Linked DNA regions of Azospira inquinata. The protein of the gene in region 1 binds, or shares a complex with, the protein of each later gene. Links are inferred from orthologs where the notes say so. Each region holds a gene or a part of one and is shown on either strand. Other genes may lie near its edges.

Region 1 (7,138 bases):
TGGCCGCCGTGGCGGATGTGTTGCAGACCCCCGCCTTTCTTTGCCGTCAGACCGATTTCATCCATGCGGTGGCGGCCTCCGGAAAGCCGGTGAATATTAAGAAGGGCCAGTTTCTCGCCCCCGGGGACATGAAAAACGTGGTGGCCAAGGCCAAGGAAGCCAATGGCGGGGCTGACACCATCATGGTCTGCGAACGGGGCGCCTCCTTCGGTTACAACAACCTAGTTTCCGACATGCGTTCCCTGGCCATTATGCGGGACACGGGCTGCCCGGTGGTGTTCGACGCCACCCATAGCGTCCAGTTGCCCGGCGGTCAGGGGGACAAGAGCGGCGGGCAACGGGAATTCGTACCCGTGCTGGCTCGGGCAGCGGTGGCCAGCGGCGTGGCGGGAATCTTTATGGAAACCCATCCGAATCCGGCCCAGGCCCTGTCCGACGGGCCCAATGCCTGGCCCCTGGGGCGCATGGAAAGCCTGCTCACCACCCTGGTGGCCCTGGACCGGCTGATCAAGTCCGCTCCCCTGGAGGAGTTGTCCTAGGCCGGGGCCTTGGTGCCCATCCCATTCATCCCGGGCCGAAGCCGGAACCCTGTTTGGACCCCGGCCCGGGGCAAGGTTTGTCAATTTTGAAAGAGCAAAGGGAGAATCATGAGTTCTGTCGTTGATGTCATCGCCCGCGAAATCCTGGATTCCCGCGGCAATCCCACCGTCGAAGCCGATGTGCTGTTGGAATCCGGCGTCATGGGCCGGGCGGCCGTTCCCTCCGGCGCTTCCACCGGTTCCCGCGAAGCCATTGAACTGCGGGACGGCGACGGCTCCCGTTACCTGGGCAAGGGTGTGCTCCAGGCCGTGGAAAATATCAATACGGAAATTTCCGAAGCCATCATCGGTCTGGATGCCCAGGAACAAGCCTTCATCGACAAGACCCTGATCGAGCTGGACGGCACGGAAAACAAGTCCCGCCTGGGCGCCAATGCCATGCTGGCCGTGTCCATGGCCGTGGCCAAGGCGGCGGCGGAAGAAGCCGGTTTGCCCCTCTATCGTTACTTCGGCGGTTCCGGCCCCATGCAAATGCCCGTGCCCATGATGAACATCATCAACGGGGGCGCCCACGCCAATAACAGCCTGGATTTCCAGGAATTCATGATTATGCCGGTGAGCCAAGGCTCCTTCCGGGAAGCTCTGCGCTGCGGCGCTGAAGTGTTCCATTCCCTGAAGAAGCTCCTGGACAAGAAGGGGTTCTCCACCGCCGTGGGGGATGAGGGCGGTTTCGCCCCCAACCTGGGTAGCCACGCGGAAGCCGTGCAACTGGTGCTGCAAGCCATTGAAAACGCCGGTTACGTGCCCGGTCAGGACGTGCTCATCGCCCTGGACTGCGCCGCTTCCGAGTTCTACAAGGATGGCAAGTACCACCTGGCTGGGGAAGGCCTGCAACTGACCTCCGCCCAGATGACCGACTACCTGGCCAATCTGGCCGACCAGTTCCCCATCGTCTCCATCGAAGACGGCATGGCCGAAGGGGATTGGGAAGGCTGGAAGCTGCTCACCGACCGGCTGAGCGGCAAGGTCCAGATCGTGGGGGACGACCTGTTCGTCACCAACACCAAGATCCTCAAGGAAGGCATTCAACGGGGCGTGGCCAACGCCATTCTGATCAAGGTGAACCAGATCGGTACCCTGTCCGAAACCTTCGCCGCCATCGAAATGGCTAAGCGGGCCGGTTACACCGCGGTGATTTCCCACCGCTCCGGTGAAACGGAAGATTCCACCATCGCCGATATCGCCGTGGGCCTCAACGCTGGCCAGATCAAGACCGGCTCCCTCTCCCGCTCCGACCGGATCGCCAAGTACAACCAACTGCTGCGCATCGAGGAAGATCTGGGCGATACCGCTTCCTACCCGGGTAAGGACACCTTCTACAACCTGGGCCGTTAGGCTTAAACCGGGCGCTTGCCGACTAGCCGGGGCCTATCCGCCCCGGCTTTTTTGTATGTCCCCGCCATGGGCGGGCTATGCTTTCCCAGGGGAAAGGCCCATAATCCGGGCCTGATTTTTCAACCTTTTTGCGTTTTTCCGGAAATTTTCCATGCGTTGGCTCACCGCCGCCCTTGTGGCCCTCATCGTGGCGCTCCAATACCCCCTCTGGCTGGGGAAAGGGGGCTGGCTGCGGGTGTGGGATGTGGATCGCCAGCTGCAACAGCAGCGGGACGCCAATCACAAGCTGGAAGCCCGGAATGCGGGGCTGGATGCGGAAGTCCGGGATTTGAAGCAGGGCTACGACGCCATTGAGGAACGGGCCCGCTACGAACTGGGCATGGTCAAGGAGGACGAGGTTTTCGTCCAGCTGCCGGAACAAAGCGGTAGCGCTTCCCAGACGCCGGGCATCGGCTTTGCCGCCCCCGCCACTCCCCCCGGCCTGGCGGCAGCCAAGTCCCGCCCGGCCCGGCCTGCCCCCACGGGCAAGGCGGAGGTAGAAAAATTTGTCGCCCAGGGGGCGAAAAAGCCCTGAGGCCGCCGGAGTCGGGAGTACTGAAGCCTTAGACTACCGCAGACCGCAGACCGCAGACCGCAGACCGCAACCCGCAACCCGCAACCCGCAACCCGCAACCCGCAACCCGGATCACCCGGATCACCCGGATCACCCGGATCACCCGGATCACCCGGATCACCCGGATCACCCGGATCACCCGGATTTCCGCCACTCCCCGTGGGGCGCCAGCGGCCCCCCTCCTACTTCAAGGGATGCCCCCGGTTCTTCCGAGACGGGGGCTTTATTTTTGCCCGGATTTTTCCCCGTTCCCCAGGCTTTGGGCCAGGGCCACGAAGTTGTGGGCCTGGGGCAGGGTTTGGCTGTCCAGATGGGCGACGGAAAGGCTGACCCGGGGCGGCACCCCGCCGCCGATGGGGCGATACACCACCCCGTGGACCTTTAACTGCTGCATGGATTCGGGCACCAGGGCCACCCCCAGTTCGGCGGATACCAGGGAAAGCATGGAGGCGATCTGGGGCGCGGCCTGGCCCTGGGTGGGGGTGAAACCGGCGGCCCGGCAGCTGGCCAGTACCGTGTCGTGGAGACTGCTGCCGATGGATCGGGGAGTCAGGATGAAGGGATCGTCCTTGAGGCTGGCCAGGGCAATGCCCGTGTCCGCTTCTCCCCCTTCCTGGGCCGCCGGATGGGCGGCGGGGAGGGCGGCTACCAGATTTTCTTCCGTGAGCAGGTGGTGGGCCACGGTGGGGGGCGATCCCTCCGCCGGGCGCACGATGGCCACGTCCAGGCGCTTTTCCACCAGGGCCTGGACCAGCAGGGCGGAATTGGTTTCCATCAGGCGGATTTCCACCTGGGGATAGTGGCGGCGAAATTCCCGGATGCAGGCGGGCACCACGGGATTCAATACGGCGGTGCCGGTGAACCCCAGGCGCAGGGCTCCCGTTTCCCCCCGGGCGGCCCGCTGGGCGGCGTGCATGGCTTCCGCTACCTGGGGTGGCAGGCGGCTCACTACCTCCCAGAAGGCCCGGCCCGCCTCGGTTAATTCCGCCCCGTGGGGCACCCGGTGGAAGAGGGGCGTGCCCACCTCCCGTTCCAAGTCCCGAATCTGCTGGCTCAAGGGGGGCTGGCCGATGCCCAGCCGGGCGGCGGCCCGGGTGAAATTTTTTTCCTCCGCAATGGCGAGGAAATAGCGAATGTGGCGGAGTTCCATTGATATATAAAATAGATATGGAGTTATCTAATACTATATATTGGATATATAAAAAGGGGGCCGATATACTGGGTTCATTCCTATAAAACCTGTTGTTTTCCCCATGCCTAGTTCTTCCGTCACCCTGCCTGGAGTGGGGGGTGTTCCCCCTTCCGCCGCCGTCAGTCATCCGGGTATCCTGCCCGGCACCCGGGAATACCGGAATACCATCCTGGCCCTGTTTCTCGTGGGCTTTGCCAGCTTTTCCCTGATTTACTGCGTCCAGCCCCTGTTGCCCGAATTCGCCCGGGATTTTCGGGTCAGCCCGGCCCAGAGTTCCCTGGCCCTGTCCCTCACCACCGGGCTCCTGGCCTTATCCATTTTTGCCGCCGGGGCCTATTCCCAGGGAGTGAGCCGCCGGGCCCTGATGTGCACCTCCACCCTCCTGGGGGCTGCCTGCAATATCGCCGCCGCCCTGGCGCCCAACTGGCACACCATGCTGGCCGCCCGGGCCCTGGAAGGGGTAGTGCTGGGGGGCGTGCCGGCGGTGGCCATGGCCTATCTGGGGGAAGAAATGGCCCCCGGCCACCTGGGCAAAGCCATGGGCTTTTACGTGGCGGGCACCGCCCTGGGGGCCATGATGGGCCGGGTGGGCATGGGGCTCCTGACGGAATTCGATTCCTGGCGGGGCGCCATGGGGATTCTGGGGGCCCTGGGGCTCCTGGCCACCGCTGGCTTTGTCTGGCTCTTGCCCCCCTCCCGCCATTTCACCCCCAAGCCCGGTTTTGACCTGAGCTTTCACCTGGCCGCCTGGGGCCAGCATTTACGTAACCCCAAGCTGCTGCGCCTGTTTGGCGGCGGTTTCACCCTTACCAGCGTTTTTGTCACCCTGTTCAACTACGCCAGTTTTCGTCTTTCCCAGCCCCCTTATGGCCTGGGGCAGACGGCCTGCGCCATGATTTTCCTTACCTACGCCTTTGGGGTTTTTTCCTCTTCCGCCGCCGGCAGTCTGGCGGACAAAATGGGGCGGCGGCCGGTGATTCTTATGGGCTTTCTCTTGATGCTGGCGGGGCTGGCGCTGACTTTATTTTCCAGCCTCTTCATCCTCATCACCGGGATTGCCCTGGTCACCGCCGGCTATTTCATCGCCCATTCCGTGGTGAGCGGCTCCATCGGCCCCCTGGCCGGGCTCACCAAGGGCCATGCTTCCTCCCTCTACCTGCTTTTCTACTACATGGGCTCCAGCATTACGGGCTCCGTGGGGGGCTGGTTCTGGCAGCACGGGGGCTGGCCCGGGGTGTGCGCCCTGACCGGCGCCATGGGTCTCCTGGGCCTGGTATTGACCCGGGTACGGACGGAGGACTGAGCGATTGGGAGACGCTGCCGCCCCCGGGAAGGGGCGGCGGGATGGTCAGGCTCCGAAGGGACTGGCTTGGGGGCGGGGGCTAGGTCGAGGGTTGCGGGCAAGAGGCTCCCGAGCCTCGTCTTGAGGGGCTTGCCCCGTCAGCCCCCGGGGGCCGGCAGGTTTATTCCACCAGATCGATTTGCCCGGAAACCGTGGCGGTAATGGTGCTTTCTCCCCCTTCCACGGGCATGGGGGCGGCCTCTGCCGCCAGCATTTTGGTTCTCATCATGGGCATGACCGGGCGTTCGCCGTTAGTGTTGATGGAGATATGGCGAATGCGCCAGGGCTTGCCCAGGCTAGCGGCCACCAGGGCGGCCCGGGCCTTGAAGGCCGTCAGGGCGTCCTGGATGGCCCCGTCCTCCGCCCGCTGGCGCCCTTCCGGACTGGGCTGGAACTGGAGGGTTTCCAGCATCAGGGTGTTCTGGAGTTTACCCAGCAATTCCGCCAAGGCGGTGCTGTCCCCGGATTCCAGCTCAATTTCACTGCGCAGGCGCCAGCTGTCCACCCGGCCGTTTTTGCCATAAACCGGAAAGGTCTGGCTGGTGCCGCTTTTGGCTTTCACCTGGGGATAGGCCTTGGCCAGGCGCAGGCCGGAGGCGATGAGGGGATTGACTTTGGCGGCCAGGGCCGCCGGGGTGGCACCGCTGGCTTCCGTAAACACCACGGCCTGGAGCTGGTCATTGACCGCCGGGCGGCTGGCGCTGACGGACAAATCCGCCCTGGGCGGCATATTTTCCGGCTCCGCAGCAGAGGCCAGGGCGGGCCAGGCCAGCCCCAGCCAGAGGCAGCACAGGAGGGGGCGGAAAGGGCGAGGAAAGGTCATGGGGGACTCCTGGGAAAAATAAAGGTCGGGGGACGGAGGACCGTGGTACCGGGCCCAGTCTAGGGGATTTTGCGCCCCGGCGTCAGGGGGCGGAGCGCGGAGGGGCGCATTTCGGGAACCGTGGGGGGGCCATGGTTGGGGCTTGGGAGGTGCGTGCGAGGGGCTGCTAGGGTGCGCCCCCGGGGCCCGGCCAGACTATTCGGCCCCGCCGGGCAGGAGGACCGCCGCCCCCTGGAGCTCGCCCCGCCGCAGCCGTTCCAGGGCCGTGTTGGCTTCCTTCAGGGGGAAAGGGGTGACCTGGGTATGAACCGGCACCCGGGGGGCCAGGGCCAGGAATTCCTCCCCATCCTGGCGGGTCAGATTGGCCACGGAGCGCACCGTCCTTTCCCCCCAGAGCAGGGCATAGGGAAAGCTGGGGATGTCGCTCATGTGGATACCGGCGCAGACCACCGTGCCCCCCTTGCGGGTAGCGGCTAGGGCGGCGGGCACCAGGCTCCCCACCGGGGCGAAGAGCAGGGCGGCGTCCAGTTCCCGGGGCGGCCGCTGTTCCGAGGCCCCGACCCAGACCGCCCCCAACTCCCGGGCGAAGGCCTGGCTTTCCCGGTCTCCTTCCCGGGTGAAAGCGTAGATTTCCCGGCCTTGCCAGCGGGCCACCTGGGCGATGATGTGGGCGGCGGCGCCAAAACCGTAGATGCCCAGATGACGGGCGTTTCCAGCCATGCTTAGGGCCCGGTAGCCGATTAGCCCGGCGCAGAGCAGGGGAGCTAGGTGGGCCGGGTCTCCGGCTTCGTCCATGGGAAAGCAGTAGCGCTCGTCCGCCAGGGTGTATTCCCCGTAGCCCCCTTGAATCTGGTAGCCGGTGAATCGGGCCTGGTCACAGAGGTTTTCCTCCCCGCCCTGGCAGTAGGCGCAATGGCCGCAGGTCCAGCCCAGCCAGGGCACTCCCACCCGCTGCCCCAGGGCCAGCCCGGTGACCCCGTCCCCCAGGGCCGCCACCCGGCCGACGATTTCGTGGCCCGGGACCATGGGCAACTGGGGATCGGGCAACTCCCCATCCACCAGATGGAGGTCCGTGCGACACACCCCGCAGGCTTCCACCCGCAGTAATACCTGGCCCGGGCCAGGCAGGGTGAGGGGCCGGCTTTCCGCCACCAGGGGTTGCCCCGGCCCATGGAGGACCATGGCGGTGTAGTGGTTGGGCAGAGCGCTAGGGAGGGGGGCAGTCATGGCAGGG
Region 2 (7,669 bases), 2.9 Mb from region 1 along the record:
TGAGGGTCTTGGGAGGGGGGGTGTTGGGGGGTATCCATGATAGGGGCTTATTCTTCTTCAGACATCAGATAGACGGAATCGCCTTCTTCGGCAACGGTGAGGGGAATCAATCCCCGTCCGTTGCATCGTCCGCCCAGACAGTGGCCGGATTCAGGGGCGTAAAGGGCGCCATGGGTGGCGCAAACCAAGTATAACTTGGAATAATCGAAAAACTCCCCTTCCTGCCAATCCAGCTCCACGGGCACGTGGGTGCAGCGATTAAGGTAAGCATATACCTTGCCGCGAAAGCGGACCACAAAGGCGGGAACCTCTTGGCCCCGGCGCACAAAGGAGAAGCGCACCCCTTTGCCACTCTCTTCCAGGTCCGAGGCAGCACAAATCAGGCGTTTTGTAGCAGCCATTCCCGGAGCTCCTCCACCGAATCACAACAGACTGCCGCCCCTGAATCCAATAACTGGGCCTTGGGATGGGCCCCATAGGTGACCGCCACCCCGGTAACTCCGCCGTTGCGGGCCATTTCCATATCGTGGGTAGTATCCCCGATCATCACCACCCGCTCCCGGGGCATCGCCAGTTCTTCCATCAACTCCTCCAGCATCTGGGGGTGGGGCTTGGAAAAACACTCGTCGGCACAACGGGTGGCATCGAAGTAACGTCTCAAACCACTATGTTGCAGGGCCCGGTCCAACCCCACCCGGCTTTTTCCGGTAGCCACCCCCAGAAGATGGCTGGTTTCCGCCAGGCGAGCAATCAGGGATTCAATGCCTGGGAACAGCACCAGGTCCTGATCCTGGGAAAGGTAATGGCGGCGGTAACTATCCACCATTTCCGGGTAACGGGAGGGGGGCAGGCCGGGTACGGCGGAGCGCAAGGCTTCCTCCAGGCCTAGGCCGATGACGTGGCGGGCCGCCGCATCGGAGGGGGGCGTTACCCCCAATTCCCGGCTGGCGGCCTGGATGGCCCCGGCAATGGCGCCAGCGCTATCCAGAATCGTGCCATCCCAGTCAAAAACCACCAGATCAAAGCGACGCGCCATATTCCAAAGACTCCGTACGATTCAGAAAATCCAGAAACTGTTGTAAAGGAGCGGGTAACGGGGCCTCCACAGACAGGGTTTCCCCGCTCAGTGGGTGGGGAAAGCGCATTTGGTAGGCGTGGAGGAACATGCGTTTTAGCCCCTGTTTTTGCAGGGCCTTATTGAGTTCAAAATCCCCGTACTTATCGTCCCCAGCAATGGGAAAGCCCGAATGGGCCAGATGCACCCGAATCTGGTGGGTCCGCCCTGTCTTTAACTGGGCCTCCAGCAGGGAAAACCGCTGCCAGCGGGACATGAGACGAAAGACCGTGTGGGAAGGCTTGCCCTCTGGCGCTACCCGTACCCGCCGCTCCCCGTTGTCCAACAAATACTTAAACAGCGGCTGGCGCACATTGCGCACTTTGTCCATCCAACGCCCGGATACCAGGGTCAAATAGCGCTTATCCGCACGCCCCCCTTCCCGAAACATATCGTGGAGGGCGGTCAGAGCAGAGCGCTTTTTGGCTACCAGGAGAATGCCTGAGGTTTCCCGATCCAGACGATGGGCCAGTTCCAGGAACTTGGCCTGGGGGCGCTGCTGACGCAAGGCCTCGATCACTCCGAAAGACACCCCACTCCCCCCGTGGACCGCAATCCCCGCCGGTTTGTTGATGATGACCAGGGCGTCATCCTCGTAGAGCACGGGTAAATCGGCCTTGAGGGCTTGCCCCCGCACCTCTTCGCTGGCTTCTTCCGCCTCGCTGGCGGCGAAGCGCATGGGAGGGAGGCGTACCAGGTCCCCGGCTTGCAGGCGATAGGCCGCCGCGACCCGGCGGCTGTTAATGCGGACTTCGCCGCTACGCAGGATGCGGTAAACGTGGCTTTTAGGAATGCCTTTGCAAATGCGGAAGAGGTAATTATCTAGGCGTTGCCCACCCTCTTCTTCGCCAATAATCAGCTTGGTTACAGAATTTTTGCTAAGGCCTGTCATTTTGAATATACTGGGGCAGGTTTTAGCCCCCCTGCGAAAGAACAATTCTTGCTATAAGACCGAACAGACTTACCCCGGCCACATTCCGATAAGGAAACGGGGTGGGAATTCCGGCAGGCCAAAGATTTTTCGCTTGTGCCAACCTGCACAAGGTCGCAACGGTGAAAACCAACTGGTTAAGTTCGCTCACCAAAAGCAGCGATACTACTCGTTTTGCGCTTAACTGGCACGTACGGATTCCCTCCCCAGCGAGTCACGCAGCCTGATTTTTCAGCCGGGCTGCGGGGCTTTCAGCGATTACTTTCCCACCTTTAGTTGCCATACCGAAATCCGGATGAAACCACGTATTTTCAACTAATTGTGTCGCTACCGGCGTAGGGAGCCCGTCCGTGCATGAGCGCGGGAGCCACCGAATGAAACGCATGCTGTTCAATGCGACACAGGCCGAAGAACTCCGTGTCGCCATTGTGGACGGTCAAAAATTAATTGACCTAGACATTGAATCGGCCGCCAAGGAACAACGCAAAAGCAATATTTACAAGGGTGTCATTACCCGCATCGAACCGAGTCTCGAGGCCGCTTTTGTCAATTACGGCGAGGAAAGACACGGTTTTCTCCCTTTCAAGGAAGTTTCCCGCTCCTACTTTCAACCCGGCGTGGAAGCCGGCAAGGCCACCATCAAGGAAGCCTTGAAGGAAGGCCAGGAAGTCATTGTTCAGGTTGAAAAAGATGAACGTGGCAATAAGGGCGCAGCCCTTACCACCTTCATTTCCCTGGCTGGCCGCTACCTGGTGCTGATGCCCAACAATCCCCGGGGCGGCGGCGTTTCCCGTCGCGTGGAAGGGGACGAACGGGCCGAACTGCGGGACATCATGGATCAGCTGGAAGCCCCCCAGGGCATGAGCCTGATCGCCCGTACCGCCGCTATCGGCCGTAGCGCGGAAGAACTGCAATGGGACTTGAACTACCTGTTGCAACTGTGGAGCGCCATAGAAGGCGCTGCTGCCCAGCAGACCGGCCCCTTCCTCATCTATCTGGAAAGCAGTCTGGTGATCCGGGCCATCCGGGATTACTTCCAGCCGGACATCGGCGAACTGCTCATCGATACGGACGAAATTTTCGAGCAAGCCAAAGCCTTCATGGGCACGGTCATGCCCAACAACATCAATCGGGTCAAGCGTTACGAGGATGATGTTCCCCTCTTCTCCCGCTTCCAGATTGAGCACCAGATCGAATCCGCCTATTCCCGTCAGGTCAATCTGCCCTCTGGCGGCGCCATCGTCATCGACCACACGGAAGCCCTGGTGGCCTGTGACGTCAATTCCGGCCGCGCCACCCGGGGTCAGGACATTGAGGAAACGGCCCTGAAGACCAACCTGGAAGCCGCCGAGGAACTGGCCCGCCAGTTGCGGCTGCGGGACTTGGGCGGTCTGGTGGTCATCGACTTTATCGACATGGAAAGCCCCCGCAACCAGCGGGAAGTAGAAAACCGGTTGCGGGACGCCCTGCGTCATGACCGTGCCCGGGTACAGATGGGCAAAATCAGCCGCTTCGGTTTGATGGAACTGTCCCGTCAGCGCCTCCGCCCCGCCTTGGCGGAAACCAGCTACATCACCTGCCCCCGCTGTACCGGCACCGGCCACATCCGCTCCACCGAATCTGCTGCCCTGCACATCCTGCGCATCCTGGAAGAGGAGGCCATGAAGGACAATACGGCCACCATCCATGCCCAAGTGCCAGTGGATGTGGGCACCTTCCTGCTCAACGAAAAACGCAACGAAATTCAGTCCATCGAGCTTCGCCACAAGGTCACGGTCCTGCTCATCCCCAACATCCACCTGGAAACCCCGGCCCACTCCATCGAGCGCCTGCGCCATGAGGATTTGAATCTAGAAGAGACGGCCCAACCCTCCTACAAGCGGGTTGCGGCGCCGGCAGACGAAGACAAGCTGCCTTCCCTGGCCGCCGCCACTTCGGCGCCCCGGCAGGAAGCTGCCGTGAAGCACATTGCGCCCACCCAGCCTGCCCCCATGGCCCAAGAGCCCAAGACTGCGGTCACCACGGAAGATGGCGGCATTATCGGCAAAATCTTCTCCTGGTTCCGGGGTAACAAAAAGACCGAACCGGCAGCCGAACCGGCCGCTACTCCCCGTACCCGCAGCCGCAGCACTCCCCGGGACAATCAAAACCGGGAAGGTCGGGGTCGGGGTCGGGGTCGCAACAACCGGAACGGGGGCGAAGAATCCCGTAACGGCAACGGCTCCCGCAACGAACGGAGCGGGGCTGCCAGCGAAGGGGATAGCCCCAAGGAAACCCAGCGGGAACCTCGGGAAAACCGACGCCAGCGCGGCGAACGGAATACCGAAGGCAACGGGGAGCGGAGCGAACGTCGCAGCCGTCAAAGCAATCGGGGAGAAACGGCCCCGGTGGCGGAGGAAATGAATAAGACCGCCGCCTTGATGACGCCCCAGGACAACAACGACGCCCAAGACCCGAACGCCAATCAGGAAGGGAATGGTCGGGGACGTCGGGGGCGGCGTAATAACCGGCGGGACCGCAACGAACGCCGGCCTCAGGAAGGTACGGCGGATGCCGGTGTAGAAAGCCCCCGGAACGAGGGGGTAAGCGAGCCCACTCCCACGGAGGTGGTCGCCCCTCAAGCCCATCAGGAAGCTGCCGTGATTGCTCCGCTGGTTTCTGTTCCGGAAGCAGTCCCGATGGTCGCCCAGGCACCGGAAGTCTCTGAACAAGAAGCAGTGGCTCCGGTGGTTGTCGAGGTCGCCCAGGCTCAGGACCCCGTGGCTCCGGCTCCCGTCCCGGCTCCGGTGGAGCCCGCGCTGACCCCGGTCGTCCCCCAAGAGGAAGCGGCTCCGGTTGTGGAAGAGGCTAAGGAAGAAGTGCCTGCGCCCGTCGCCCATACCCCTGTCACTGAGGCCGAACCCGAACCGGCTCCGGTACAAGCAGTTCCGGCCCCTGCCCCCCTGGTTGCTCCGGTGACGGTGGATTTGGATCAGGCTTTGGCCAGTAGCGGCCTGGTGCTGGTGGAAACCAGCCCGACCAAAGTTCTGGCTGCCGTCCCGGCTCCGGTGGAAGAAGCGCCCAAGCCCCGTCGGCGCCGCCCCGCTCCCGTGGCGGTAAGTAACGAGCCCTTGGTTCAGGTGGAAACTGGGCCTAAAGCCTAAACCGCTTCCACCCAATAAAAAAGCCCGGGAAACCGGGCTTTTTTATTATCCCTAAAGGGAAGAATGCTCCCCCGGAGTTTGCCCTCAGCTCCTACAATGCCGGAGAGGCCCGATTCCCAACCGCCTTGGCCCCCGGGGTCAGCCCCAACTCACGACGCAAACTGTCCAGCAGCCCCTGGGCGGCATCCTCCAGCATATCCAGCACCAGATCGAAGCCCTGGCCCAGCCCATAATAGGGATCGGGCACCTCTTCTTCGTGGAAGTGGCGGGAATAGGACATCATCAGGCGCAAGCGATGGCTGCGTTCCTGGGGGCACAAGCCCCGCAGGAATTCCAGGTTGGCTTTATCCATGGCCAACACCAAATCGAAGCTGCGCAGATCTTCTTCCACCACCTTGCGCGCCCGTAAGGTGGAAATGTCCAGCCCCCGGGCCTGAGCCGCCCGCTGGGTGCGGGAATCCGGCGCTTCGCCCACGTGGTAGCCATGGGTTCCAGCAGAATCCACCAGAATACGGTCGGTGAGCCCGGCTTTTTCCACCAGACGGCGAAAAACGCCCTCGGCCGTAGGGGAGCGACAAATGTTCCCCATGCAAACGAACAATATTTTTATCATGCCTGCCTCCTCCAGGGGCCACCGCTAAGTGAGTCCGGTGCCCTGGTTGTTACCTGCAAAAAATCTCCCCGTGCAGCCTTGGTGCCTATTCACTGTCCGGCACAACGGCACCGAACAGGGCCTGTTTGAGCTTGAAAAGCTGGTCTCTGGAAGCCGCAGCTTTTTCAAACTCCAGGTTCTTAGAAAATTCTTGCATTTGCTTTTCCAACCGTTTGATTTCTTTAGCGACTTCTTTTTCGCTCAAGGATTCGTAATTGGCCTGGGTTTGGGCTGCTTTCAGTTCCCGGGTAGCGGAATCCGCGTCATAGACTCCATCAATAATATCCTTGATTCGCTTGGCCACCCCCTTGGGAACGATACCGTGGGCCTCGTTAAAGGCCAACTGCTTGGCCCGGCGCCGCTCCGTTTCCCCGATGGCTCGCTGCATGGAGTCGGTCATCCGATCCGCGTAAAGAATGGCGGTGCCGTGAATGTGCCGGGCCGCCCGGCCAATGGTCTGAATCAGGGAACGTTCGGAACGGAGGAACCCCTCCTTGTCCGCATCCAGAATGGCCACCAGGGAGACTTCCGGAATATCCAGCCCTTCCCGTAACAGATTGATGCCCACTAGAACGTCGAATTCCCCCAGGCGCAGGTCCCGGATAATTTCCACCCGCTCCACCGTGTCAATATCGGAATGGAGGTAACGGATACGGATGCCGTTTTCCCGCAAATAATCGGTCAGATCCTCTGCCATACGCTTGGTCAGGGTGGTAACCAAAACCCGCTCCCCGACACCAATGCGTTTGTGAATTTCGGACAGTAGGTCGTCCACCTGAGTGGATGCGGGGCGCACCTGGATTTCCGGATCCACCAGGCCAGTGGGGCGTACCACCTGCTCTACCACCTGCCCCTGATGTTGCTTCTCGTAATCCGCTGGGGTGGCGGAAACGAAAACGGTCTGGGGCATGAGCTGTTCGAATTCGGCAAATTTCAAGGGCCGGTTATCCAGGGCGGAAGGCAGGCGGAAGCCATATTCCACCAGGTTTTCCTTACGGGACCGGTCCCCCTTGTACATGCCCCCCACCTGGGAAATGGAAACGTGGGATTCATCAATAAACATCAGGGAACCCGCTGGCAGGTAGTCCAGCAGGGTGGGAGGCGGGTCCCCGGCTTTACGGCCGGAAAGGTGGCGGGAGTAATTTTCGATCCCCTTGCAAAATCCCAGTTCATTGAGCATTTCCAGGTCAAAACGGGTCCGCTGCTCGATGCGCTGGGCCTCCACCAGGCGCCCTTCCTTATGGAAAAAGGCAACCCGATCCCGCAGTTCCGCCTTGATTCCCTCCATGGCCCGCAGCACGGTTTCCCGGGGCGTCACGTAATGGCTGGAGGGATACACGGTAAAACGGGGCAGCTTCTGCATCAGGTGCCCGGTGAGAGGATCGAAGAGCTGGAGAGTTTCGATTTCGTCATCGAAGAGGCAAATCCGTATGGCGTATTCCCCGTGTTCCGCCGGGAATACATCAATCACGTCTCCCCGCACCCGGAACGTGCCCCGGTGGAAATCCAGTTCATTCCGCTCATACTGCATTTCCGCCAGGCGCTTAATGATGTCCCGCTGGTCCATCCGGTCTCCGGTCCGGATGTGGAGGATCATGTTTTGATAATCCTGTTTGTCCCCAATGCCGTAGATGCAAGACACGGTGGCCACAATCACCGCATCCTGGCGCTCCAGCAGGCTTTTGGTGGCGGATAGGCGCATTTGCTCAATGTGGTCATTGATGGCCGAATCCTTTTCAATGAACAAATCCCGGGCAGGCACATAGGCTTCCGGCTGGTAGTAGTCGTAGTAGGAAACGAAATACTCCACCGCATTTTCCGGGAAAAAC

What was found.
Region 2: the proteins of eno (region 1) and Azoinq_RS14470 are in contact, whole or in part, in a solved structure (PDB 2FYM), measured with the Escherichia coli proteins. The link is inferred for Azospira inquinata from one-to-one orthologs.

Annotation. Positions count from the first base shown.
Region 1 is NZ_CP064782.1:266,254-273,391, reverse strand. Bases 1-2,790 are described here. They hold eno (phosphopyruvate hydratase), read left to right. Parts: upstream 1-647; coding sequence 648-1,934; downstream 1,935-2,790. Other genes in these bases: Azoinq_RS01195 (LysR family transcriptional regulator), read right to left, coding at 2,771-2,790; kdsA (3-deoxy-8-phosphooctulonate synthase), read left to right, coding at 1-539. In the rest of the region: more of Azoinq_RS01195, read right to left, coding at 2,791-3,697; Azoinq_RS01190 (MFS transporter), read left to right, coding at 3,801-5,042; Azoinq_RS01185 (SIMPL domain-containing protein), read right to left, coding at 5,203-5,904; Azoinq_RS01180 (zinc-dependent alcohol dehydrogenase family protein), read right to left, coding at 6,100-7,131. UniProt on the Escherichia coli protein: Catalyzes the reversible conversion of 2-phosphoglycerate (2-PG) into phosphoenolpyruvate (PEP). It is essential for the degradation of carbohydrates via glycolysis.
Region 2 is NZ_CP064782.1:3,204,809-3,212,477, forward strand. What follows is about bases 2,068-5,388. They hold Azoinq_RS14470 (Rne/Rng family ribonuclease), read left to right. Parts: upstream 2,068-2,419; coding sequence 2,420-5,188; downstream 5,189-5,388. Other genes in these bases: Azoinq_RS14475 (low molecular weight protein-tyrosine-phosphatase), read right to left, coding at 5,280-5,388. Also shown: Azoinq_RS14450 (S49 family peptidase), read right to left, coding at 1-38; Azoinq_RS14455 (Rieske (2Fe-2S) protein), read right to left, coding at 48-401; Azoinq_RS14460 (HAD family hydrolase), read right to left, coding at 380-1,036; 23S rRNA pseudouridine(955/2504/2580) synthase RluC, read right to left, coding at 1,020-2,006; more of Azoinq_RS14475, read right to left, coding at 5,389-5,801; excinuclease ABC subunit UvrB, read right to left, coding at 5,887-7,669. UniProt on the Escherichia coli protein: Endoribonuclease that plays a central role in RNA processing and decay. Required for the maturation of 5S and 16S rRNAs and the majority of tRNAs. Also involved in the degradation of most mRNAs.